DNA from 3 places in the Vibrio sp. B1Z05 genome. Region 3 is predicted to be linked to each of the others. Evidence: predicted binding sites of a transcription regulator. Region 3 holds the regulator's gene; each other region holds the start of a gene.
The links. Region 3 encodes MetJ, which represses methionine synthesis genes. Its sites were predicted from a motif close to TTAGACNTNTANANGTCTAA; they were not measured.
Positions count from the first base shown of each region.

Region 1: metH (methionine synthase) is a predicted target of MetJ. The motif match lies at 3,508-3,527, and genes of this name have one in related genera.
Region 2: metK (methionine adenosyltransferase) is a predicted target of MetJ. The motif match lies at 2,933-2,952, and genes of this name have one in related genera.

Region 1 covers NZ_CP130463.1:2,485,759-2,494,137, forward strand. The annotation lists gene metH (methionine synthase) at 1-3,447, opposite strand, end outside; gene QV280_RS11320 (cation:proton antiporter) at 3,632-4,930, shown strand; gene metA (homoserine O-acetyltransferase MetA) at 5,003-5,944, opposite strand; gene QV280_RS11330 (hypothetical protein) at 6,042-6,584, opposite strand; tRNA gene QV280_RS11335 (tRNA-Asp) at 6,703-6,779, opposite strand; rRNA gene rrf (5S ribosomal RNA) at 6,864-6,979, opposite strand; rRNA gene QV280_RS11345 (23S ribosomal RNA) at 7,072-8,379, opposite strand, start outside.
Region 2 covers NZ_CP130463.1:2,374,772-2,383,150, reverse strand. The annotation lists gene QV280_RS10820 (DUF262 domain-containing protein) at 1-415, shown strand, start outside; gene QV280_RS10815 (DUF2189 domain-containing protein) at 626-1,420, opposite strand; gene metK (methionine adenosyltransferase) at 1,708-2,859, opposite strand; gene tkt (transketolase) at 3,199-5,193, shown strand; gene QV280_RS10800 (glycosyltransferase family 87 protein) at 5,295-6,467, shown strand; gene QV280_RS10795 (class I SAM-dependent methyltransferase) at 6,816-7,523, opposite strand; gene QV280_RS10790 (glycosyltransferase family 2 protein) at 7,534-8,379, opposite strand, start outside.
Region 3 covers NZ_CP130463.1:174,491-182,869, forward strand. The annotation lists gene rpmE (50S ribosomal protein L31) at 1-119, shown strand, start outside; gene QV280_RS00825 (malic enzyme-like NAD(P)-binding protein) at 333-1,595, shown strand; gene metJ (met regulon transcriptional regulator MetJ) at 1,706-2,023, opposite strand; gene QV280_RS00835 (O-succinylhomoserine (thiol)-lyase) at 2,214-3,377, shown strand; gene QV280_RS00840 (bifunctional aspartate kinase/homoserine dehydrogenase II) at 3,380-5,788, shown strand; gene metF (methylenetetrahydrofolate reductase) at 5,959-6,843, shown strand; gene QV280_RS00850 (PadR family transcriptional regulator) at 7,007-7,537, opposite strand; gene ppc (phosphoenolpyruvate carboxylase) at 8,003-8,379, opposite strand, start outside.

The DNA.
Region 1 (8,379 bases), 510 kb from region 3:
CAAAGGGCCTTTCTCTGTATGTTCAGGACATGCAGGATAACCCGGCGCAGGACGAATACCTTGATACTTTTCACGAATAAGATCATCGTTACTCAATTGCTCATCAGGGCTGTATCCCCAAATTTTAGTACGCACTTCTTGGTGTAGATATTCTGCAAATGCTTCAGCTAAACGGTCGGCCACAGCTTGAATCATGATGGCATTATAATCATCACCCGCAGCTTTATAGTTATCCGCCAGTTCACGCTCACCAATGCCACCGGTCACCGCAAACGCACCTACCCAGTCTTTTACTCCACTCTCTTTCGGAGCAATATAGTCACTCAAACAGTAGTTAAATCCTTTCGGTTTTTTGGTTTGCTGACGAAGGTGACACAAGGTTTTAGCTACTGTAGTACGAGACTCGTCGGTATAGACTTCAATATCATCACCCACGCTATTGGCAGGGAATAATTGACAGATACCATTGGCTTTTAGCAGACCTTCTCGCTCCACTCTATCCAATAGATCATTGGCATCTTTAAACAAACGACGAGCTTCTTCGCCTACTTCTTCATGATCGAGAATGGCAGGGTATTTACCCATCAATGTCCAAGTCATAAAGAAAGGAGTCCAGTCGATATATTCACGTAACACCGACACGCTCATATCTTTAAGGATAACAGGCTCTAATTGCTTAGGCTCAGGAGGAACATAAGACGACCAATCAATATCAACCTTATTTTCACGAGCTTTTGCGATTGTAGTTGGCGCAGTCTTGGGACGCTTTCTCGCATGTTGGTCACGAACACGTTCGTAATCCAAATCCAATTTTTCGATAAATGCAGGTTTCAACTGATCAGACAATAATGCAGAACAGACACCCACCGCACGAGAAGCGTTGTTTACGTATACCACTGGCTCAGAGTAGTTTTGTTCAATCTTCACCGCGGTATGCGCTTTAGAGGTGGTTGCGCCACCAATCAGTAGTGGCAGTTTAAACCCTTGGCGCTCCATCTCTTTGGCTACGTATACCATCTCATCTAATGATGGCGTGATAAGCCCAGAGAGACCGATAATATCGACGTTTTCTTCCTTGGCGACCTTCAAGATTTTATCACAAGGCACCATTACCCCAAGGTCGATGATCTCGTAGTTATTACACTGCAGTACTACGCCAACAATGTTTTTACCGATATCGTGAACATCACCTTTAACGGTGGCTAATAGTATTTTACCGTTGGTTTGACCGACTTCTTTAAGTGCATCGATAAACGGTTCTAAGTGACCGACAGCTTGCTTCATTACACGAGCAGATTTTACGACCTGAGGTAAGAACATCTTACCTTCACCAAATAAGTCACCGACGACGTTCATGCCATCCATTAGAGGGCCTTCAATCACCTCCAGTGGTCTACTTGCTTTAAGTCGCGCCTCTTCTGTATCTTCAATAATAAATTCAGTGATGCCTTTAACCAGTGCATGCTCAAGGCGTTTTTCAACTGGCCAGCCACGCCATTCTAGCGCCGTACCATCATCTTTAGGTCCAACACCGTTTTCACGGTATTCATCCGCAATATCAAGCAATCGTTCAGTGCCATCCGGACGACGGTTAAGAACAACGTCTTCTACCGCTTCACGCAGTTTATCTGGAACGTTATCGTAAACCTCCAACTGACCTGCGTTTACGATCCCCATATCCATACCGTTCTTGAAACAGTGATATAGGAATACTGCATGGATGGCTTCACGTACGTAGTTGTTACCACGGAAAGAGAAGGAAACGTTAGACACCCCTCCCGAAATCATCGCATGCGGAAGCGTACGCTTAATATCGGCAACCGCTTCGATAAAGTCGACCGCATAGTTATTGTGCTCATCAATGCCGGTTGCTACCGCAAAGATATTGGGGTCAAAAATAATGTCTTCAGCAGGAAAGCCAACTTCATCAACCAAAATATTGTAGGCATTGGTACAAATCTCGACTTTACGCTCGCGAGTATCAGCTTGGCCTACTTCATCGAAAGCCATCACGATAACCGCAGCGCCATAGCGGCGAATCAGCTTAGCTTGAGCGACAAATTTTTCTTTGCCTTCCTTCATAGAGATTGAGTTCACAATCCCCTTACCCTGAATACATTTTAGACCGGCTTCGATAACCTCCCATTTCGAGGAATCGACCATGATAGGCACTTTAGAAATTTCAGGTTCTGACGCACAAAGATTCAAGAAGCGAACCATACAGGCTTCAGCGTCAAGCATCCCTTCATCCATATTGATATCGATGATCTGAGCGCCGTTTTCTACCTGCTGACGAGCCACATCTAACGCTTCTTCATAAAGCTCTTCTCTTATTAGACGTTTGAAGCGAGCGGAACCGGTAACGTTGGTTCGTTCACCAACGTTCATAAACAGTGATTCTTTTTCTATAGATAGCGGTTCTAAACCAGATAAGCGACAAGCAGGTTTGATATCAGGCAGTGCGCGAGGAGTCGCTTTTTCGACTGCGTCTGCCATAGCTCGAATGTGCTCTGGCGTAGTACCACAACAGCCACCAACAAGGTTAAGAAATCCTGAATCAGCCCATTCTTGAATGTGCTCTGCCATATCTTCAGCAGAAAGATCGTATTCACCAAACGCATTCGGTAAACCGGCATTCGGGTGAACCGATACAAAAGTTTCTGAAATGCGAGAAAGCTCTTCCACATACGGGCGAAGCTCATCTGGGCCTAATGCACAGTTCAAACCAAAAGAAATTGGATTTACGTGACGCAGAGAGTTATAAAACGCTTCCGTTGTTTGTCCTGAAAGGGTACGTCCGGAGGCATCGGTAATAGTACCGGAGATCATCACTGGCAATGTCTGGCCAATTTCATCAAATACGGTTTCAACAGCAAAGGCACACGCTTTAGCGTTGAGAGTATCAAAGATAGTTTCGATAAGAATAAGGTCTGAGCCACCTTTGATTAACGCTAAAGTAGATTCTTTATAAGCGATAACCAACTCATCAAAGCTCACATTACGAAAGCCTGGATCATTAACATCTGGAGAGATAGAACAAGTTCGGTTAGTTGGGCCTAAAACACCCGCTACATATCTAGGTCGATTTGGCGTCTTTTTCGTCCATTCGTCTGCAGCTTCACGAGCCAGTTTTGCCGCCACATAGTTAATTTCTTCACTCAACGCCTCCATATCGTAGTCTGCCATGGCAATGGTGGTCGAGTTGAAGGTGTTCGTTTCTAGAATATCCGCGCCGGCTTCTAGATAATCACTGTGGATCTGTTTAATCAACTGTGGTTGAGACAGAACAAGTAAGTCATTATTCCCTTTTAAATCACAATGCCAATTGGCAAAACGAGCGCCCCGATAGTCTTCTTCTTCTAATTTCAGGTTTTGGATCATGGTGCCCATACCACCATCGATCAAAAGAATATGCTTCTTTAATTGCGCTTCGATCTGTTCTCTCATATTGCATCCTGCTCAGACGTGCTATTACTAACTTATTAATATCATCCTATCACAGAAAAATTAGATTCCTAGACGTCTAAAGCATGCATATTAACGCTATGATGCAGTAGTAAAGGTAGTTTTATTTGATATCACTATTAATTTGTCTCACAGTATTGAGACTTGCGAAACATAGGAGAAAGGAATGGACGCCTACCATACGCTATCTTTTTTAGCTGCCGGCGCGGTATTTATCGCATTTATAAACAGCAAAATAGGGAAGATGCAAACTACGATAGCTATCACCGCAGGTGCGATGTTGCTTTCGTTAGCGCTTATCATTGCAGGTCAAGCGGGATGGTTTAAGTTATCCCATGTAGCCCGAGAAACTATCGCATCAATTAATTTCGAAGACTTCTTGTTAAAAGGAATCCTTGGCTTTCTGCTCTTTGCGGGCGGTTTAGGTATTCAACTTAACCATTTAAAAGATCAAAAATGGGAAATCTCGTTTCTGGCGTTAGCCGCCACCTTGTTTTCCACTTTTGCAATTGGGTTTTCTTTACACGCTATCTTTGCCTTAATCGGCTTTAATTTAGATATTATTTATTGTTTGTTATTTGGGGCACTCATCTCGCCAACCGATCCAATCGCGGTACTGGCTATCGTAAAGAAGTTACAAGCCCCAACGCGTATTTCGACGCAAATAGAGGGAGAGTCACTGTTCAATGATGGCTTCGGTTTAGTCATATTTGTTACCCTTTATAGCATTGCCTTTGGTAACGATGCTCCTACATTGAACTCTGTTTCAATTTTATTCCTACAAGAAGCCATTGGTGGTATTGCTTACGGTTTTGTTCTAGGTCTTATATTCCATAAACTCATCAGCTTAACCGACGATCATTCAATGGAACTACTATTGACTCTAATCGTTCCTTCCGCTGGATATGCACTCGCTGAACTATTGGGCGTATCCGGTCCACTATCTATGGTGGTATCAGGGATCATAATTGGTAACTGGACTCGAAAATCTGGTTTTACCGAAGAGAGCCATCGTCATTTAGACCACTTTTGGGAGTTGATTGATGAGTTTTTAAATGGGGTGTTATTCCTGCTTATCGGTATGTCGATGTTGTTGTTTGAGTTTCACAAAGAAGACTGGCTGATGATGGTCGTGGCTATCCCACTGGTATTAATTGTTCGCTACATCAGCATTAAGCTGTCATATGCCTGCTTTAAGCAATTTAGATACTACAATCCAATGTCTGTGAAAATTCTTACGTGGGGTGGACTAAGAGGCGGATTAGCACTAGCAATGGCGTTATCAATACCCGCTGGGATTATGGTAATCCCTGAGAAAAATATCGATGTCAAAGAGGTCATTATTGTTATGACCTATGCGGTAGTAATGTTCTCTATTTTGGTGCAAGGGATGACAATCACACCATTGATCGAAAAGGCGAAACGCTTAGAGCCAGCTGCTACAGAAGAAAGCGACAGTAAATAACAACCTTCCCTCCAAATACACAAAAGGCATACTTAACAAGGTATGCCTTTTTGTTTTTAACTAAACCTATATCTATTCGTCGATAGTAAAGTTCTTCTCTGAGAACTTATCCAAATCATAAGGCGTCTGTTGGTAAACACAGTAATTTAGCCAATTGCTAAATAATAAATGTCCGTGACTACGCCATGTAGCATGTGGATCATTGCTCGGATCATCATCAGGATAGTAGTTTACTGGGATTTGCGGATCCATGCCTTCACCACAGTCTCGAACATACTCAGTATGAAGGGTGTGTGACTCATACTCAGGATGTCCTGTCACAAATACATTACGCTTATCTTGTGTTGCGGCTAAATAGACTCCGGCCTCTTTAGAGGTGGCTAAAATGTCTAAGTCTGTATTCTCTGCTAGATAATCAGATGAAAAGTCAGCATAACGAGAGTGAGGCGCTAAGAAGCAATCATCAAAACCTCTTAATAGCGGATGGTACGCATTGTGCGTCTCATGGCTGTATACGCCCGATAGCTTTTCTTTACGTGTTCTTTTAGGTAAGTCATAAAGTAGCTTTAATCCCGCTTGTGCAGCCCAGCACACATACAAGGTTGAAGTAACGTGCTCTTTTGCCCAAGACATAATAGTTTTGAGGTGATCCCAGTAGAATACATCCTCAAACTGAACTAAACCTAATGGCGCACCTGTAATGATAAGCCCATCGAAGTTGCGCTCTTTAACCGCTTCAAATTGTCGATAGAAGTTATCTAAATGCTCTGTTGGAGTGTTTCTGCTCGGTCTGTTATCGATGCGAAGTAACTCAATATCAACCTGTAGCGGACTATTCGATAGTAGACGTAAAAATTGGGTTTCAGTCTCTATTTTCTTTGGCATCAGATTTAAGATCAGTACGCGCAATGGACGAATCATTTGCGTCGATGCGCGAGTTTCTGACATGACAAAGATGCTTTCGCCTCTGAGTATATCTGTTGCAGGTAATTGATCGGGAACTCGAATAGGCAAAACTTAACTCCTCTAAGCATCTAGACGTCTATACGTTTCTACATTTAGACTACTGCAATATAGAGAAGGTGTCGAGTACGAATATGCAATCTAAGAGTTAATCACGTGACCACTGATACTCAGAAGGTTGCCCAAGTTGTTCAAAGTACTGCGAATGTAGTTGTTTGAATTGATCTTTCTTAATATCAGCAATATTCCACTCCGCAAAATCAATACTTAATTTTTGCCCATCAAAATCAATGATCGCGCTGTTCAAATGAGAAGTTACCACACTAAAGATCATCTCATTACTACCTTTGCAGTTAAACGTAACTGTTTGAACTGGCTTTTGGTTAAGTTGTAATTGCCCTTGTTTCGAGTCAGAACAGGTTTGGAAGCGCGCGAGATGCAATACCAACTTATTATTCATAGTGGTATACACAGAGACTTCTGTGGAGGGAAATAAATAGACTTTACGCAACAGTAATTGATGAGTGTCACTGGTACGGGCTATCTGTACACCGCTATTTATAAGAGGAAAACCAAGCCACTGCCAGTCATAGCCTTTGTCTTTATAAGTGAGTAAGCCAAACAAGCTAGCAAAGGCAACTAAAGAACAAATAGAAAATAAAAGGACGACTAATATAAATAACTTTTTCATCGATTTAGATAACCATTTATTTCTTAAATATGATTAAAGAATACCATCAAAGAGAAGAGTTAATGAAATACTATAGACGAAAAAAAGCCCTAGCATTTCTGCTAGGGCTTCTTATTAGTGGCGGAGTGGACGGGACTCGAACCCGCGACCCCCGGCGTGACAGGCCGGTATTCTAACCAACTGAACTACCACTCCGCACCAATTTGTTACTAAACAAGGTCTTATAAATGCCTTATCCAGTTTTTGTCTCTAGATATAAAATCTAAAAACGTAATTAAATCCCGATAATGTCCTACTCTCACATGGGGAAACCCCACACTACCATCGGCGCTATTATGTTTCACTTCTGAGTTCGGCATGGAATCAGGTGGGTCCACAATGCTATGGTCATCGAGAAAAATTTTAAAATTTAGAAAGCTGTTATTTAAAAGTTCGTATCACACATTCAAAGTTCTACTTTGAGTCCACAAAACCCCTTGGGTGTTGTATGGTTAAGCCTCACGGGCAATTAGTACAGGTTAGCTCAATGCCTCACAGCACTTACACACCCTGCCTATCAACGTTCTAGTCTCGAACAACCCTTTAGGACACTTAAAGTGCCAGGGAAGACTCATCTCAGGGCTCGCTTCGCGCTTAGATGCTTTCAGCGCTTATCGATTCCGAACTTAGCTACCGGGCAATGCCATTGGCATGACAACCCGAACACCAGAGGTTCGTCCACTCCGGTCCTCTCGTACTAGGAGCAGCCCCCTTCAATCTTCCAACGCCCACGGCAGATAGGGACCGAACTGTCTCACGACGTTCTAAACCCAGCTCGCGTACCACTTTAAATGGCGAACAGCCATACCCTTGGGACCGACTTCAGCCCCAGGATGTGATGAGCCGACATCGAGGTGCCAAACACCGCCGTCGATATGAACTCTTGGGCGGTATCAGCCTGTTATCCCCGGAGTACCTTTTATCCGTTGAGCGATGGCCCTTCCATTCAGAACCACCGGATCACTATGACCTGCTTTCGCACCTGCTCGAATTGTCATTCTCGCAGTCAAGCGGGCTTATGCCATTGCACTAACCACACGATGTCCAACCGTGTTTAGCCCACCTTCGTGCTCCTCCGTTACTCTTTGGGAGGAGACCGCCCCAGTCAAACTACCCACCAGGCACTGTCCGCAATCCCGATTAGGGATCAACGTTAGAACATCAAGCATACAAGGGTGGTATTTCAAGATTGCCTCCACAAACACTGGCGTGCTTGCTTCAAAGGCTCCCACCTATCCTACACATGTAGGGTCAATGTTCAGTGCCAAGCTGTAGTAAAGGTTCACGGGGTCTTTCCGTCTAGCCGCGGGTACACTGCATCTTCACAGCGATTTCAATTTCACTGAGTCTCGGGTGGAGACAGCGTGGCCATCATTACGCCATTCGTGCAGGTCGGAACTTACCCGACAAGGAATTTCGCTACCTTAGGACCGTTATAGTTACGGCCGCCGTTTACCGGGGCTTCGATCAAGAGCTTCGACCTAAGTCTAACCCCATCAATTAACCTTCCGGCACCGGGCAGGCGTCACACCGTATACGTCATCTTACGATTTTGCACAGTGCTGTGTTTTTAATAAACAGTTGCAGCCACCTGGTATCTGCGACTCCTAGTAGCTCCATCCGCAAGGGACTTCACCGCCAAGAGCGTACCTTCTCCCGAAGTTACGGTACCATTTTGCCTAGTTCCTTCACCCGAGTTCTCTCAAGCGCCTTGGTATTCTCTACCCGACCACCTGTGTCGGTTTGGAGTACGATT
Region 2 (8,379 bases), 620 kb from region 3:
TTTGTATGAACCAAGACCTAATCAAGTTAACTTAATCAAGTCTATTTTGTTACGTCTGGATCTTGAGCAACAAGATGAAAGTGTAATAAAAACATATACAGGGCGAATTACGATTGAACATATACTCCCGCAAAAATTAGCCAATGAATATTGGAACACTAGGTTCTCTAATGAAGAACATGCAGTATGGTTGCATAAATTAGGCAACCTAACATTAATAAGTGGCACAAAGAACTCTGAAGCTCAAAATAGCGACTTCGATAGGAAGAAAGATATTTACGAGAAGCTCAATAATAAAAGCTCTTTTGATCTTACAAAGGATATTTGTAAAGTTCCTGAATGGAATATTTCAGCCTTAAAAGATAGACATGAGACTTTAAAAAAGTCACTAATAAATCTCTGGTTTGTTAGGTAATATAGTCAATAAAAAATAACCATAGATTGAAAAGATAATTTAATCTATATGGCATAGACGTTTTGGGAATTTTTTGCTAATACGTTTATGTCCAAAACTTTCTTATAAATCAATCAACCTTCATTGTCTACCAACAATTATTGATAAAAACTGCCCACCAATTAATCGGTGGGCAATTGTCGTTTTGTGCTCTTTTATCCCGCAAAAACGCTAACTCTTTTTCTGAATCGTCGCGTGATAAGCGTGCCATGTGCCATAACCTAGAATGGGCATAGTAACTATCATTCCTACCCCGTAGGTGGCAAAGCCTATTAAAACACCCCCACAGATAATGGCCGCCCAAACTAGCATAGGGCCGGGGTTATTTTTAACCGCATTAAAACTGGAAAATATTGCGGTCATAATATCAACGCGTCTTTCTAGCATTAAAGGCATCGAGAAAACCGCAATGCTAAATACCACGGATGCCAAAATAAACCCTGTGATGGAACCAGTAATAAGGAATGGTGCAAATTCGACGATACTGGCGCCTTCCACGGAAGGGTATAAAGCATGCAGTAGTGAGGCTATTCTCATCCAAAATATCATGGCGACAACCAACAACACTGCAAAGCTCCATTGTGATGTGGAATTACGACCGATGGCTTTCATTGAATGCAGTAGGTTGGGTTGTTTGCCTCTTTCTCTTGCCCAACTGACATCGTATAACCCTAGCGCTAAAAATGGTCCAATGAGCATATAGATAATCAGCGCCGGCAGTATCACTAGGTGTGGATGATTACCTTGTAGGTAGATCAAGCCAACGATGCCTGCGGCGGCAATAGCAAAACAGGTGCCATAAAAGAGGCTAATAACGGGGGAGCGGACGAAGTCATTTAAGCCTAAAGCTAACCATTGAAAAGGGTCGCTGATGCTGATTTTATTGCAGGGCAGTGTTTTGGCATATTCACTGTTTTTGATTTCAGATGCTTTATGAAAATCACTGTCATCGTATGTACGAGGCATGATAATCCTCCTGATTGAGTCCCGTAATATTGACTCTGAACATGGGATAACTGGTTGTTAGCACTAGAAATCCTACTAGAGTCGGTCTGCTGCTATTTTGATTCCTTTATGTAAAAGGTGATCTATTTAACATTTTATTAACTTTCATAACTATCGTTGTGGATGCTAGGAATTACAAATTTTGCATGAAAAATAATCAGAAGGAGGTAGATGACAGGAGTAAACTGAGAGCAAAAAAAACCTCAGCACAAAGGCTGAGGTTGATATAAATAGGTGTTTCTAGTCGATTATAGACCAGCAAAATCCTTAAGGATTGCTGCTTTGTCTGTCGCTTCCCAAGGGAATTCTTCACGACCAAAGTGACCGTAAGCTGCTGTTTTCTTGTAGATAGGTTGTAGCAAGTTCAGCATTTCTTGTAAGCCGTATGGGCGTAGGTCGAAGTTTTGACGAACAGCTTCAATGATGATTTCTTGAGCTACTTTTTCAGTGCCGAAGGTTTCAATCATGATTGATGTTGGATCAGCAACGCCGATAGCGTAAGAAAGTTGGATTTCACAACGGTCAGCCATGCCAGCAGCAACGATGTTTTTCGCTACATAACGAGCTGCGTATGCCGCACTACGGTCAACTTTTGATGGATCTTTACCAGAGAATGCACCGCCACCGTGACGAGCTGCGCCGCCGTAGGTATCAACGATAATTTTACGACCAGTTAGACCACAGTCACCCATTGGGCCACCGATAACGAAACGACCGGTTGGGTTAATAAAAAATTTAGTTTCTTTGTTTAACCATTGCTCAGGAAGTACTGGTTTGATGATAGTTTCCATCACCGCTTCACGAAGCTCTTCTGTTGAAACACTTTCGCTGTGCTGAGTTGATAGAACAACAGCATCGATGCCGACAATTTTACCTTGGTCATATTGGAAGGTAACTTGAGATTTTGCATCAGGACGCAACCAAGGTAGCGTGCCGTTTTTACGTACTTCAGCTTGTTTTTCAACTAAGCGGTGAGAGTAAGTGATTGGTGCAGGCATTAATACTTCAGTTTCGTTAGTCGCGTAACCAAACATAATACCTTGGTCGCCAGCGCCTTGATCTTTAGGGTCAGCTTTATCAACACCTTGGTTGATATCTGGAGATTGCTTACCAATAGTATTTAGTACAGCACAAGAGTCAGCATCGAAGCCCATCTCTGAGTTTACATAACCGATTTCACGAACGGTTTGACGCGTTAGTTCTTCGATATCAACCCAAGCAGAGGTAGTCACTTCACCACCTACCATTACCATGCCAGTCTTTACGTAAGTTTCACATGCAACGCGAGCTTTCGGGTCTTGCTCGATGATTGCATCTAGAACCGCATCAGAGATTTGGTCTGCGATTTTATCTGGATGGCCTTCTGATACTGATTCAGAAGTAAACAGGTGCTTAGCCATGATGGGCTCCCTTATTCTGGTTTAAGAAAAGACGCATCATAGGCGTCTTTTGAATTGTACTTTAAGTAGGTGTTTCTACTTCTAGACGTCTATTCTAATTTTGAATAGACGAAATACAAGCTTTTTTACGATTTAAGTGAGTAAAATATTTGCGCTAGGTCACATTAGTTTTTACTAAATATCGTTAGATGTTAAATAAATCAATATCTCATAGTTTGAATTTTGCACGGGAAACTGTTTGCAGTAACAGAGGCGCTTTGCGACAATAACACCGCCCAACATCCTCTGTTGGGAACAGGACTTATTTTTTATAAATTGCTTATGCATTCAGGAGCAGACATGTCTTCTCGTAAAGATCTAGCCAATGCAATTCGTGCTCTTAGCATGGATGGTGTTCAACAAGCTAACTCTGGTCACCCAGGCGCACCAATGGGGATGGCTGACATCGCTGAAGTACTTTGGCGTGATCATCTAAACCATAACCCACAAAACCCAGAGTGGGCTGATCGTGACCGTTTTATCCTTTCTAATGGTCATGGTTCAATGCTGATCTACTCTCTGCTTCATTTGAGTGGTTATGAGTTGTCTATTGATGATCTTAAAAACTTCCGTCAGTTGCACTCTAAAACTCCGGGTCACCCAGAATATGGATATGCACCCGGCGTTGAAACAACGACAGGCCCACTAGGCCAAGGTATTACTAACGCTGTTGGTATGGCGATGGCTGAAAAAGCACTTGCTGCTCAGTTTAACAAGCCAGGCCACGACATCGTTGACCACTTCACTTATGCGTTCATGGGTGATGGCTGTCTGATGGAAGGTATCTCACACGAGGCATGTTCTCTTGCGGGTACTCTAGGTCTTGGCAAGCTAGTTGCTTTCTGGGATGACAACGGCATCTCAATTGATGGTGAAGTTGAAGGTTGGTTCTCTGACGATACACCTAAGCGTTTCGAAGCTTACGGCTGGCACGTAATCCCAGCAGTAGACGGCCATGATAGCGAAGCAATTAATGCGGCTATTATCGCGGCTAAAGCAGATCCTCGCCCAACACTTATCTGTACTAAAACAGTGATTGGCTTTGGTTCTCCAAACAAAGCGGGTACGCACGACTGTCACGGTGCTCCACTTGGTCAAGACGAAATCGTTGCGACTAAAGCGGCACTAGGTTGGGAATTCGGACCATTTGAAGTTCCTGCTGACATCTACGCACAATGGGATGCAAAAGCATCTGGCGCTGAGAAAGAAGCGGCTTGGAATGCTAAGTTTGACGCTTACGCAGCAGCATACCCTGCTGAAGCGGCTGAACTAAAACGTCGTGTTAATGGTGAGCTTCCAGCTCAGTGGGAAGAACAAGCAAACCAAATCATTGCTGATTTGCAAGCAAACCCTGCTAACATCGCATCTCGTAAAGCATCACAAAATGCACTAGAAGCATTTGGTAAAATGCTTCCTGAATTTATGGGCGGTTCTGCTGACCTTGCGCCTTCTAACCTGACTATGTGGTCTGGTTCTAAGTCTCTTGAAGCATCAGACTTCTCTGGCAACTACATTCACTACGGTGTACGTGAATTTGGTATGACAGCTATCATGAACGGTATTGCTCTGCACGGTGGTTTCGTACCATACGGCGCAACTTTCCTAATGTTCATGGAATACGCACGTAACGCAATGCGTATGGCTGCTCTAATGAAAGTTCAGAACATCCAAGTTTATACTCATGACTCTATCGGTCTGGGTGAAGATGGCCCAACTCACCAACCGGTTGAGCAAGTGGCTTCTCTACGTCTAACTCCAAACATGAGCACATGGCGTCCATGTGACCAAGTTGAGTCAGCAGTAGCATGGAAACTGGCTATCGAACGTAAAGATGGCCCATCTGCGCTTATCTTCTCTCGTCAAAACCTTGCACAGCAAGAGCGTGATGCTACTCAAGTAGCTGATATCGCAAAAGGCGGTTACGTACTGAAAGATTGCGTGGGTACTCCTGAGCTAATCATCATTGCGACAGGTTCTGAAGTTGAACTAGCAGTAGCAGCGCAAGCTGAACTCACTGCGGCAGGCAAAGCAGTACGCGTTGTCTCTATGCCTTCAACAGATGCATTTGATAAGCAAGATGAAGCTTACCGTGAGTCAGTACTTCCTTCATCAGTAACTAAACGTATTGCTGTAGAAGCTGGTATTGCTGACTTCTGGTACAAGTACGTTGGCTTCGGTGGCAAGATCATCGGCATGACAACATTCGGCGAATCTGCACCAGCAGGTGAGTTGTTCAAGATGTTTGGTTTCACTACTGAAAACGTAGTAAACACAGCTAAAGAGTTGTTAGCTTAATTAAAGTCTAGCAACCTCTAAAAAATGAAAGCCAGCAGTTTACTGCTGGTTTTTTTTGCATATTATAATCTAGACTAAATAAACACTAAAGGATACTTTTTATGACAGATGAGAATATTGATTACAAAGTTTTCTTTTTGTTTTTTTTTATCTTAGGATTAATAATTACATTAAATTTCTTATATATAGATAATATAGATTTTATTTCTGGTGAGCTGTCTAGAGGACAGATTTTTGGGCGAGATTTTTTACATTCTTGGACTGCAGCTAAGTTAGCAGTAAATAATCACTTACCTGATGTATATAACCATACACTTTTTCCAAATCATGCACCTGATGAAGTGAGAGCCACCGGTGTAGCTTTTAACTTTGCGTACCCCCCTCAGATGTTATCCATTCTATACCCTCTAGGATTTTTAAGTTATGAGAGTGCATTTATTATCTGGAGTTTACTTTCTTTCTCCTGCTTTTTATTATCTGTAACATTAGGATCTAGTTATAATAAAATATACATACTAGTTTTAATGCTTGCTCCTGCAACTCTAATTAATATAAGCTTTGGCCAAAATGGTTTACTGACAGCTGCCTTGTTAATTGGTGGGTGTAAAGCTTTAAATAGATCTCATATACTTTCAGGAATATTATTTGGTATCCTAACTATTAAACCTCATATGGGAATACTAATACCGTTTGCGTTAATTGCAGGAAGATATTGGAAAACATTTATATGGGCAACGTTGACTGCAATTATTATGGTTGCTTTTAGCTGTTTTATATTAAGCTATGAAGTTTGGTATTATTGGATGATAAATAGCCCATGGAAGTATGCTAAAAATTTTATAGAGCATGGTGTAGGTTTGGGAATTAATATGCAAATATCCCCATTTATAAGTGCAAGGTTATTAACTGGAAGTATTTACTTTGCCTGGATTGTTCAAGTGATATGTTGTTTAATAGCTATTTTATCTACCATATATGCATTTATTAAATCAGATTGTTGGTTAATTAAAGTAGCAGTTTTAGTTACTGCTACTTACTTAAGCAGTCCGTATATTCATTCTTATGATATGAGTGCATTAAGTGTCATTATCGTCTTATTGATTTCTAGTGATAAAATATGCAGCTTCAACAAGCTAGAAAGATACTTAATGGTATTTATTTGGGTGACTCCAATTCTTACTATGCGTTTTTCTATTATTGGTTTTCCATATGCTCCAGTACTGACATTACTCTTTTTATGTATGTTAATAAGAACAATCAGGAAGAATAATTAACAGATTCAATTTTGCTGTTCGTTATTGTTTCAAGTGTAAACTAGGCAATAATCATTAATAGCAATTTTTTAGTGGATTTAAATATTATGATTTATATAAGAAATGTTCATATGTTAGATATAATATATCTCTACATAGAGAGTGTTACGTACAATAACTAAAAATGTCTAAAGCTTACATACTATTGATAATTATAAACTAATCAATAATAAAAAATAATTGGTGGGGAATCCCCCCTAAAAACTGCAGTCTAAATGCTACAATTACGTGCAGTTATTAATGAGAGGATTACAGCATAACCTACTAGGTAAATATTTATAAATATGGCTTAAATTTTTCTAGATAGATTTAAGGTTTTATAGAGTGATGTATGTAAAATAGGTTTAAATCTATCGAAGGGATTATTTTTAATGGCCAAAAGAATGATGAACTATCAGTTGAATAGTAGTCCAAAAAAGCAATTAAATTATTACAAGGGTTTACATGCTCTCTAGCCATTATGTAATCGTAGTTCCATCCATATTTTAGAGCTACTTTTCTTGTTGAAATATGACGTCCAACCTTCCAAGCGACCCCAGGATCGGTAGGAATTAAAATTGATAAAGTACCACCAGGCTTCAGTACCCTTAGCCACTCTTTAATAGCTAGGTGAGGGTGATATAAGTGCTCTAGTATATGTGTAGCAACAACTCGATCAAATGTATTATCTGCAAATGATAGTTTTGAGGCATTTTCTTTTTTAAATCTGATTTTACTATAGTTACTTAAGTCTTTGCAGTTTAGATTTGCTATATTCAACGCATTTTCATCACCGTCAGTTAAAATATACTCATCATAAGAGTGGTTTACTGAAAGTAAGTGCTCCCCAGTGCCTGCTGCAACCTCTAAAACTTTAGAAAAATGGTGAGTTTTCTTAAATAACGCTTCAGTGGCTTTATGGCCGGCCCTCATAACATAGCCAGTGGATTTATTATCATATACTCTTTCATCGTACTCATTGCTAAATCGTGATAAGTATTTTTCCCATTCAGGATCTTCATTATGATCACTTCTCATGTTGCTGCCTCTAATTTTTATACATTAAAAAATTAATGATTTTGGTTTCTTTTCTTCCTCTACTTACATTATCTAAAATTAAGCCAGTAAATAATGATATAATCCCTAGTATGGCTACAGAGCTAGATAATATAGCAGTTGGTATTCTTTTAACTAATCCAGTTTCAAAAAAATCAATAATTATTGGAATGCCAAGCGTAAGAGATAAAGATATGAATATTAATGACAATATATTGAAGAAAAATAATGGCCTTACATCCCTTAACAGAAATATAATAAACGCTAGTATTTTAAATCCATCTCTATAAGTATTTAATTTACTTATAGTCCCTTCCGGTCGTGATATATAGTTTGTTGGTACTTCTTTGATAGATATCTTATGCTGTAAAGCATGCACTGTTAATTCAGTCTCGACTTGGAATCCATCACTGAATAAAGGCACTGATTTTACAAATCTTCTTGACATAACTCTATATCCAGAAAAAACATCAGTCAGGTTTGAATAAAATGCACGGTTGATTAACTTAGAAAATATGGAGTTGCCTAGAATGTGCCCTTTAGGGTAAGAAGCTTCTTTACGTGAGCGTGTTCCTATTACCATATCTAGATGTTCGTTGATCAGTATTTGGATTAACTTAGCAGAAACTGATGCATCATAGGTATTATCTCCATCGGCCATGACATAGATATCAGCATCAATATCAGCAAACATTCTTCTGACGACTTCCCCTTTCCCTTGTCTTTGTTCAAAGCGAACAAGCGCGCCAGCTTCTTTAGCTTCTTCTACTGTACTATCTGAGGAGTTGTTGTCATAAACATAGATAGTTGCATCAGGTAGCGCTTGCTTAAATGCATT
Region 3 (8,379 bases):
ACCTAGACGTATGTGACAAATGTCACCCGTTCTACACTGGTAAGCAACGTATCGTTGATACTGGCGGCCGTGTTGATCGCTTTAACAAGCGTTTCGGTGCTCTTTCTTCTAAGAAATAATCTTAGTCGTAAAGATACAGAAAAAAGGTCGCCTAGGCGGCCTTTTTTGATCCTACAACAAATTGATTATCCAAGTTATTTACCTTCATTTCGATCTGGCAATCCCAAGCATTCTCTTTTTTACTCTGGTTACTTTGTAGTACATTGCCTGTTTTTTATTTACAATCACAAATTATTTACTTTCTCCTAATATCCACGAAGGGATGCTCTTAGATGTCAGATGACCAACCGATAAATGATTTCCGCCAACAAGCTCTCGATTACCACGAGTTTCCTAAGCCAGGAAAAATAGCTGTTGAATTAACAACGCCTGCTGATTCAGTTCATGATCTAGCGCTAGCTTATAGCCCAGGTGTTGCAGAGCCAGTACGTGAAATCGCCCAAAATGCTGATAACGTTTACAAGTACACAGCCAAAGGGAATATGGTTGCGGTTATTTCAAACGGCACCGCTATCTTGGGTTTAGGTAACTTAGGGCCAATGGCTTCTAAGCCGGTTATGGAAGGCAAAGCGTTATTGTTCAAACGCTTTGCCGGTTTGGACTCTATTGATATTGAAGTAAAGCACCGCACTATTGATGAGTTCATCGATACCGTGGCGGCGATTGCCGATACCTTTGGCGGAATTAACCTAGAAGATATCAAAGCGCCAGATTGTTTTGAGATTGAAAGTCGTCTTATCGAACGATGCGATGTGCCGGTATTTCACGATGATCAGCACGGCACTGCGATTGTGACCGCCGCCGGTATGCTTAACGCAATAGAGCTACAAGGAAAGCAACTGTGTGACTCTACTATTGTATGCTTGGGCGCCGGTGCTGCGGCAGTTGCGTGTATGGAGCTACTCATTAAATGCGGCGCACAGCGTGAAAAAATCTACATGTTAGATCGTAAAGGCGTTATTCATACTCGCCGTGACGATCTTAACGAATACAAACAGCTGTTTGCCAACAATACCGACAAACGTACCCTAGAAGATGTGATTGAAGGCGCGGATCTGTTCCTTGGCGTATCTGGTCCTAACTTGTTGTCACCTGAGGCATTGGCCTTGATGGCGGACAAACCAGTGGTGTTTGCCTGTTCTAACCCTGATCCTGAAATTAAACCAGAGCGTGCTCATGAAGTGCGTAGTGATTTGATTATGGGCACGGGACGTTCTGATTATCCAAACCAAGTGAACAACGTTATTTGTTTCCCATTTATCTTCCGTGGCGCTTTAGATGTGAGAGCCAGTGAGATTAATATTGAAATGAAGCTAGCGGCGGTGGAAGCAATTCGCCAGTTAGCAAAAGAACCAGTGCCAGAAGAAGTGATGAAAGCGGCTGGGGTAACGTCATTAGAGTTTGGTAATGGCTATATTATCCCTAAACCAATGGACCCACGCTTGTTACCTCGCGTAGCAAGAGCGGTAGCGGAAGCAGCGGTTGCCTCTGGCGTTGCTCGCATTGAGCTTCCTGAGAATTATATGCAGAGCTAATAGCAGAATGCAGGGTTAATAACCGAAAATTAAAAGGGGCTAGAGTGTGATCACTTTAGCCCCTTTTTTTATGAGTTAAATCTGAGCGTTGTGCTAGTTTAGTACTAGTGTTAGTCGTCGAAGACTTCTAATTCAATACCGAGATCGGACATGATTTTTTTTGCTTCAGTTGGAATTTCATCTGGGCAATCTTTTCTCAGATCTTCGTCGGTAGGGAGTGGTTGGCCAGTATAAGCGTGTAAGAAAGCTTCACATAGAAGCTCACTGTTGGTTGCATGGCGGAGGTTGTTTACCTGACGACGTGTTCGCTCATCAGTTAGAATTTTGAGAACCTTAAGTGGAATAGACACAGTGATCTTTTTTACTTGAGTGCTTTTTTTACCGTGTTCAGCATATGGGCTGATGTATTCGCCATTCCAGTCTGCCATTGGAAACCTTTATTACTTAGTTTTAAGAAGTTAATTTCCAATTCTAGCGATATTTACTGCTATATGTAAAGGCATTTAGACGTCTAGATGTGTTGAAGTCTAATACTGATCACGGTAATCTAGTATTAGATTCAGATTAATTTGATTGGTTACAAACTCCACCAGTCACTGCCAAAGGAAGGACAAGAAAATGAGCAGTAAACATAAGTCATCGACCATTGCCGTACGCACCGGTATAGAGTCTGATACCCAGCACCATGCTGTTGTTCCCCCTATTTACCTGTCCACAAACTATGGTTTTCCTTCATTTGGAGATGTACCAAAGTATGATTACACCCGCTCTGGAAACCCTAATCGTGGGCTTTTAGAGACGGCACTGTTTGAGTTGGAGTCAGGTAAAGGTGCTGTTGTTACCAACTGTGGTACATCAGCACTTAATTTATGGGTTTCGGCATTTTTAAGCCCAGACGATTTAATTATTGCGCCTCATGATTGTTATGGCGGTACTTACCGTTTATTTAACACTCGTGCGCAAAAAGGTGACTTTAAGGTTGAGTTTGTCGATCAATCAGATGATCAAGCCCTTGCTGCAGCGATTGCCAAAAAGCCAAAACTGATTCTTATTGAAACGCCATCGAACCCATTGGTGCGAGTAGTGGATATCGAGAAAGTGTGCCAGCAAGCGGCAGCCGTGGGTGCATTAGTGGGCGTCGACAATACATTTCTAACCCCCATTTACCAAAGACCATTAGAGCTTGGTGCTGATTTTGTCATCCATTCCACCACTAAATACATTAATGGTCATTCGGATGTGATTGGCGGGGTTGTGGTTACCAAAACTGAACAGCATGCTGAAGAACTTGGCTGGTGGGGTAACTGTATTGGTGCAACGGGCACGCCTTTTGATAGCTATATGACATTGCGCGGCATTCGCACTTTAGGTGCACGTATGCGTGTGCATGAAGAAAGCTCACAAGTTATTTTAAACTTTCTACAATCTCAAAAGCGTGTCAAAACCATTTATCACCCAAGCTTGCCAGATCACCCTGGCCATGACATTGCTAAACGTCAGCAGTCTGGTTTTGGTAGCATGCTCAGCTTTGAGTTTGATGGTGATTTAGAGCAACTGAAGACCTTTATTAACAGCTTAACATTGTTCTCTTTAGCGGAGTCTTTAGGTGGGGTAGAGAGTTTGATTTGTCACCCTGCGACTATGACTCATAGAGCTATGGGTGAAAAAGCATTGGCTGAAGCTGGTGTGTCTAATTTCTTATTACGTCTGTCTGTTGGGCTAGAAGATAGTGACGATCTTATTGATGATCTTGCCCAAGCATTTGATTCGGTCGAGGGTTAATTATGAACAACGCAACGCAACTGCATAAGTTTGGTGGTAGTAGTCTGGCAAATGCAGAATGCTTTGATCGCGTAGCCAATATATTAGCTGAGTACTCCAATGAGAGTGACTTAGTGATTGTTTCTGCTGCGGGCTCAACCACTAACAACTTGTTACGCTGGTTAGCGGCTTTAGAAAAAGATGGACGTATTGCGCATGAGATTTTACTTGAGCTAAGAAGCTATCAAAATCAATTGATTACCGATTTGCTTCCTCAGCAAACGGCGAGTGTTTTGCAAGAACAGCTTAACCGAGAATTTACCGCATTAAGTGCGCTAAATGCTCCGTTGACTGAGCAGCAAAAATCAGCGGCATTAGGTCACGGTGAAGTGTGGTCGTCTCGTCTCCTTAGTGCGCTGCTTTGTGATAGAGGTATGCCTAGTGCAGCGCTTGATTCTCGTGACTTCTTGCGCGCAGAAGCGGGCACTCAGCCAGAAATTGATCGCAACCTTTCTTGGCCATTATTGAAATCAGTGTTAGCTCAGCATCCTCAAAAACGCTTGGTTATTACCGGTTTTATGGCGCATAACCAACAAGGTGAAACAGTACTGCTTGGGCGTAATGGTTCCGATTATTCGGCGACCATTGTGGGGGCTTTGGCTGAAGTGGCCAAAGTCACTATTTGGAGTGACGTGGCGGGCGTATATAGCGCAGACCCGCGCATTGTCGAAGATGCCTGTTTACTGCCACTGCTTCGTCTTGATGAAGCCAGTGAATTAGCGCGCCTTGCCGCTCCTGTACTGCACAGCCGTACGCTACAACCTGTCGCACAAAGTGCTATGGATTTAGAGTTGCGTTGCAGTCACCAACCAGAGTCAGGTTCAACGCGTATTGAGCGTGTATTAGCTTCTGGTCGAGGCGCTAAGATAGTGACCTCATTAGATGATGTGAATTTGATTGAGCTGACTTTAAGCCCTGCACATGATTTTGAAAGTTTAGAGCCGCAAGTGTTGGCCTTGCTGAATAAAGCGCAGCTTGCGCCACTGGCCTATGAGTCACAATCGGATCAGCACTGCTTACGTCTGGCTTATACTAGCGAACTATTAGCCGGCGCCTTAGCCTGCATCAAAGCGGCAAACTTTGATGTGTCTGTTGCCGTGAAAACTGACTTATCCATGCTGGCCGCTGTAGGGGCCGGTGTGACTAACAACGCCAATCATTGTTTTGGTTTTTACCAAACACTGAAAAGTGTCAATGTTGAGTTCATGTTTGAAACCGAATCTGAGCTGAGCATTATCGCCATAGTAAGAACGAGTGCGATTCCTTCACTGCTTAAAGTGCTACACAATCAGTTATTCCAAGCACAAAAGCGTGTTGGCATCGTATTGTGTGGTAAAGGTAATATTGGTTCTAATTGGTTGGAGCTATTTGCTACGCAAAAAGACCAGTTAGAAAAGCGTCGCGGCATGAGCTTTGACCTTATCGGGGTAATTGCGAGCCAGAGTTATTGGTTTGATGAAAATGGCATAGATGCCAGCAAGGTCAACAGCCAGTTCTCCGATAATGCGGTTAGTAGCGAAGAAGATTGGCTACCGCTAGTTAAACGTCAATCGAGCTTTGATGAAATTATCGTATTGGATGTAACGGCCAGTCAGCAAGTGTCCGATCGCTACCTAGAGTTTGCCGAACATGGCATGCACTTAATATCAGCGAATAAATTGGCAGGTTCTGCGCCAAGTGAGTTTTACCATCAGGTGCAGGATGTATTTGCTAAAACGGGACGTCATTGGTTGTACAACGCCACTGTGGGCGCTGGATTGCCGGTAAACCATACTGTGAGAGACCTGCGAGAAAGCGGCGATGAAATTGTAGCATTATCAGGAATCTTCTCGGGAACCTTGTCATGGCTGTTCCAGCAGTATGACGGCTCTATTCCATTTAGTGAGTTGGTTGACTTAGCTTGGCAACAAGGGCTAACGGAACCTGATCCTCGAGCTGATTTAGACGGCACTGATGTGATGCGTAAATTAGTGATTTTGGCGCGTGAATCAGGCTTAGATCTAGAGCCTGAAGGGGTGAAGGTTGAATCTTTAGTTCCTGAGAGTTTATTGGCCTTATCTGTGGATGAATTCTTCCAGCAAGCCAGCGTGTTGAATGAAGCACTGGCAGAGCGCTTAGATAAAGCACAGAGCGAAGGAAAGGTTCTGCGATACATTGCACGTCTTTCAAAAGAAGGAGAGGCGACAGTGGGCGTAGAGGCGCTTGAAGCGCACCACTCTTTGGCTAACTTACTACCTTGTGACAATATTTTCGCTATTGAGAGTAAATGGTACAAAGATAACCCATTGGTTATACGCGGCCCTGGTGCGGGTCGAGAAGTCACGGCAGGTGCCTTGCAGTCCGATCTCAATCGTTTATCTAGTCTATTATAATTCTTATCTAAAGCATCCAATGCGTTCGCGTTGGATGCTTCTCCCCCAAAAGACTCAACTTTTGTACGAATTTTTGTTGACATCCCTCTCATAAATTTACATTATCTAGACATATAGACGTCTAAACGTTCAAAATTATGTGATTGTGCTGATGCACAGGGAGAGGAAATATGGGTTATACACACGCGAGCCACATTGATGCACTTAATCAAAACGTTGCTGAGCTTTCTGATAATATCAATGTCTCTTTCGAGTTCTTCCCTCCTAGCAGTGAAAAAATGGAGGAGACTCTGTGGAACTCGGTACATCGCTTAAAAGCATTGAAACCTAAATTTGTCTCTGTGACCTACGGTGCCAACTCTGGTGAGCGCGATCGTACGCACTCAATCATCAAAGAAATCAAAAGCCAAACCAACCTAATTGCGGCGCCGCATTTAACTTGTATTGATGCTTCTCGCGACGAGCTAATCACCATTGCCGATGATTACTGGAAAAACGGTATTGAGAGCATTGTGGCACTGCGTGGTGATATTCCGCCAAACGGTGGTACGCCAGATATGTACGCTTCTGATTTGGTTGAGTTGCTAAAATCTCGCCATGATTTTGATATCTCGGTAGCGGCTTTTCCTGAAGTGCATCCCGAAGCGAAAAGTGCGCAATCTGATTTATTAAATCTAAAGCGTAAAGTTGATGCGGGCGCCAACCGCGCAATCACGCAGTTTTTCTTTGATGTTGAAAGCTACCTTCGCTTTCGTGACCGCTGTGCAGCAACGGGTATCGATGTAGAGATTATTCCGGGTATTTTGCCTGTGTCTAACTTCAAGCAAGCTTCTCGCTTTGCAGCAATGAACAACGTGAAAGTACCTGGATGGATGGCAAAACAGTTTGAAGGGTTGGATGATGATCCAATGACTCGTCAATTGGTTGGGGCTAGTCAGGCTATTGATATGGTGCGTATTTTAAGTCGTGAAGGGGTAAAGGATTTCCACTTCTATACGTTGAACCGCGCTGAAATGACTTATGCCTTGTGCCACACGCTAGGTGTTCGCCCATAGTTCTCATCTGAGAATACTCTGCTAGAGATATAGAGTTTACGGATAAGTATTGCTAACGATAGGGATACGTTTAATAAGAATTTAAGCAGAGTTCAGATTTACAACTAAGCCAAATAAAACAAAGGACCCAGTGCATTACAAGCTAGGTCCTTTTGTTTTTCAGTTAAGCAATCTCGCTTAACACTTCTTCCGCCCACTCATTCCAAGCTTCGCGAGTCAAAAGATTACGACGTAAGGTTAGTCGTTCAATTTTTTCTTTGTGGCTCAAAATGCGAGTATCAGAGTAATGTGTATCTTCGATTTCTTTGTAGAACTGAACCAGTTTACGTGAATCGCTTAGTGCAAGTTGCAGTTGGTCAGAAAAACCTTCAGCAGGCTGAACTTCACATGCATAAAGTTTAGCTGCAAACTCATCTCTCACTGTTGGGTGCGAAATAGGTTGTTCAAACCATTTAGCCAGTGCCTCACGGCCGCGCTCTGTGATTGAGTAAATCTTTTTATCAGGCTTGCCTGATTGAGGGAATAGCTGACAAGTAACGAGCTCGTTTTCTGCCAGTTTATTTAACTCACGGTAAACCTGTTGGTGGCTTGCTTTCCAAAAGTAGCCAATGCTATAAGAAAACTCTTTTGTAATGTCGTAACCGGTAGCATCTTTTGTGCTTAGTACGGTCAATATAACGTGTGGTAATGACATGTTGTTCTTCCAAATTACTGCATATAAAAAACAACGCACAGTTCAGACTCTAGTTGGTCATCATTGAAGAGTGCGAGCCACTCAAGAAGTTCATGAGTGCATGTATTACCTTTTAAGCCATTCTCACCTGACCATAATTTATTTTATTATGTCTAATAAATAGGGAATATTGTGTCTCGTTATTTTTATTGTGAAACCCAAGATCCCCTACCTATAAGCTAACAGTTTACTATCATTTTTTGGCGTTAGATTAACGAAAAATAAGTATTACAAAAACATGTTTACTGCTTTTTGTCTCATATTGCCAACTTGCTCAAAAAGCCTAACAAGTCCTGTTGTCGGTTGGATGAAATGGTGGGTATATCACGGTTTTGTCTTTTGCGATGCGATAAGTCGAGAATATAAAAAAGCCCTAGCTCAATGAGCTAGGGCTTGAATTCTAAGCATCATAAACGCTGCTCGAACTTAACCTGTGTTACGCATTCCGGCTGCAATACCAGCAATGGTAATCATCAGAGCTTCTTCAAGCTCAGGGTTATTCTCTTCTGTTTGTCGAGTACGTTTTAGAAGCTCTACTTGCAACATGTTCAATGGATCAACATAGATGTTGCGTAGACGTATGGACTCTAGACCCCATGGGTCACTTTGCATTAGGTTCTCGTTGTTTTCTACTTTCAGAACCGTTTGGATGTCTTTTTGTAGTTGTCCACGAAGGTTTTCACCTAAACGCCATAGTGATGGGTCTGTGAGCTTCTCATCATACAGTTTAGAGATATCCATGCTGCACTTGTAGTACACCATTTCTAACATACCTAAGCGAGTAGAGAAGAACGGCCATTCAC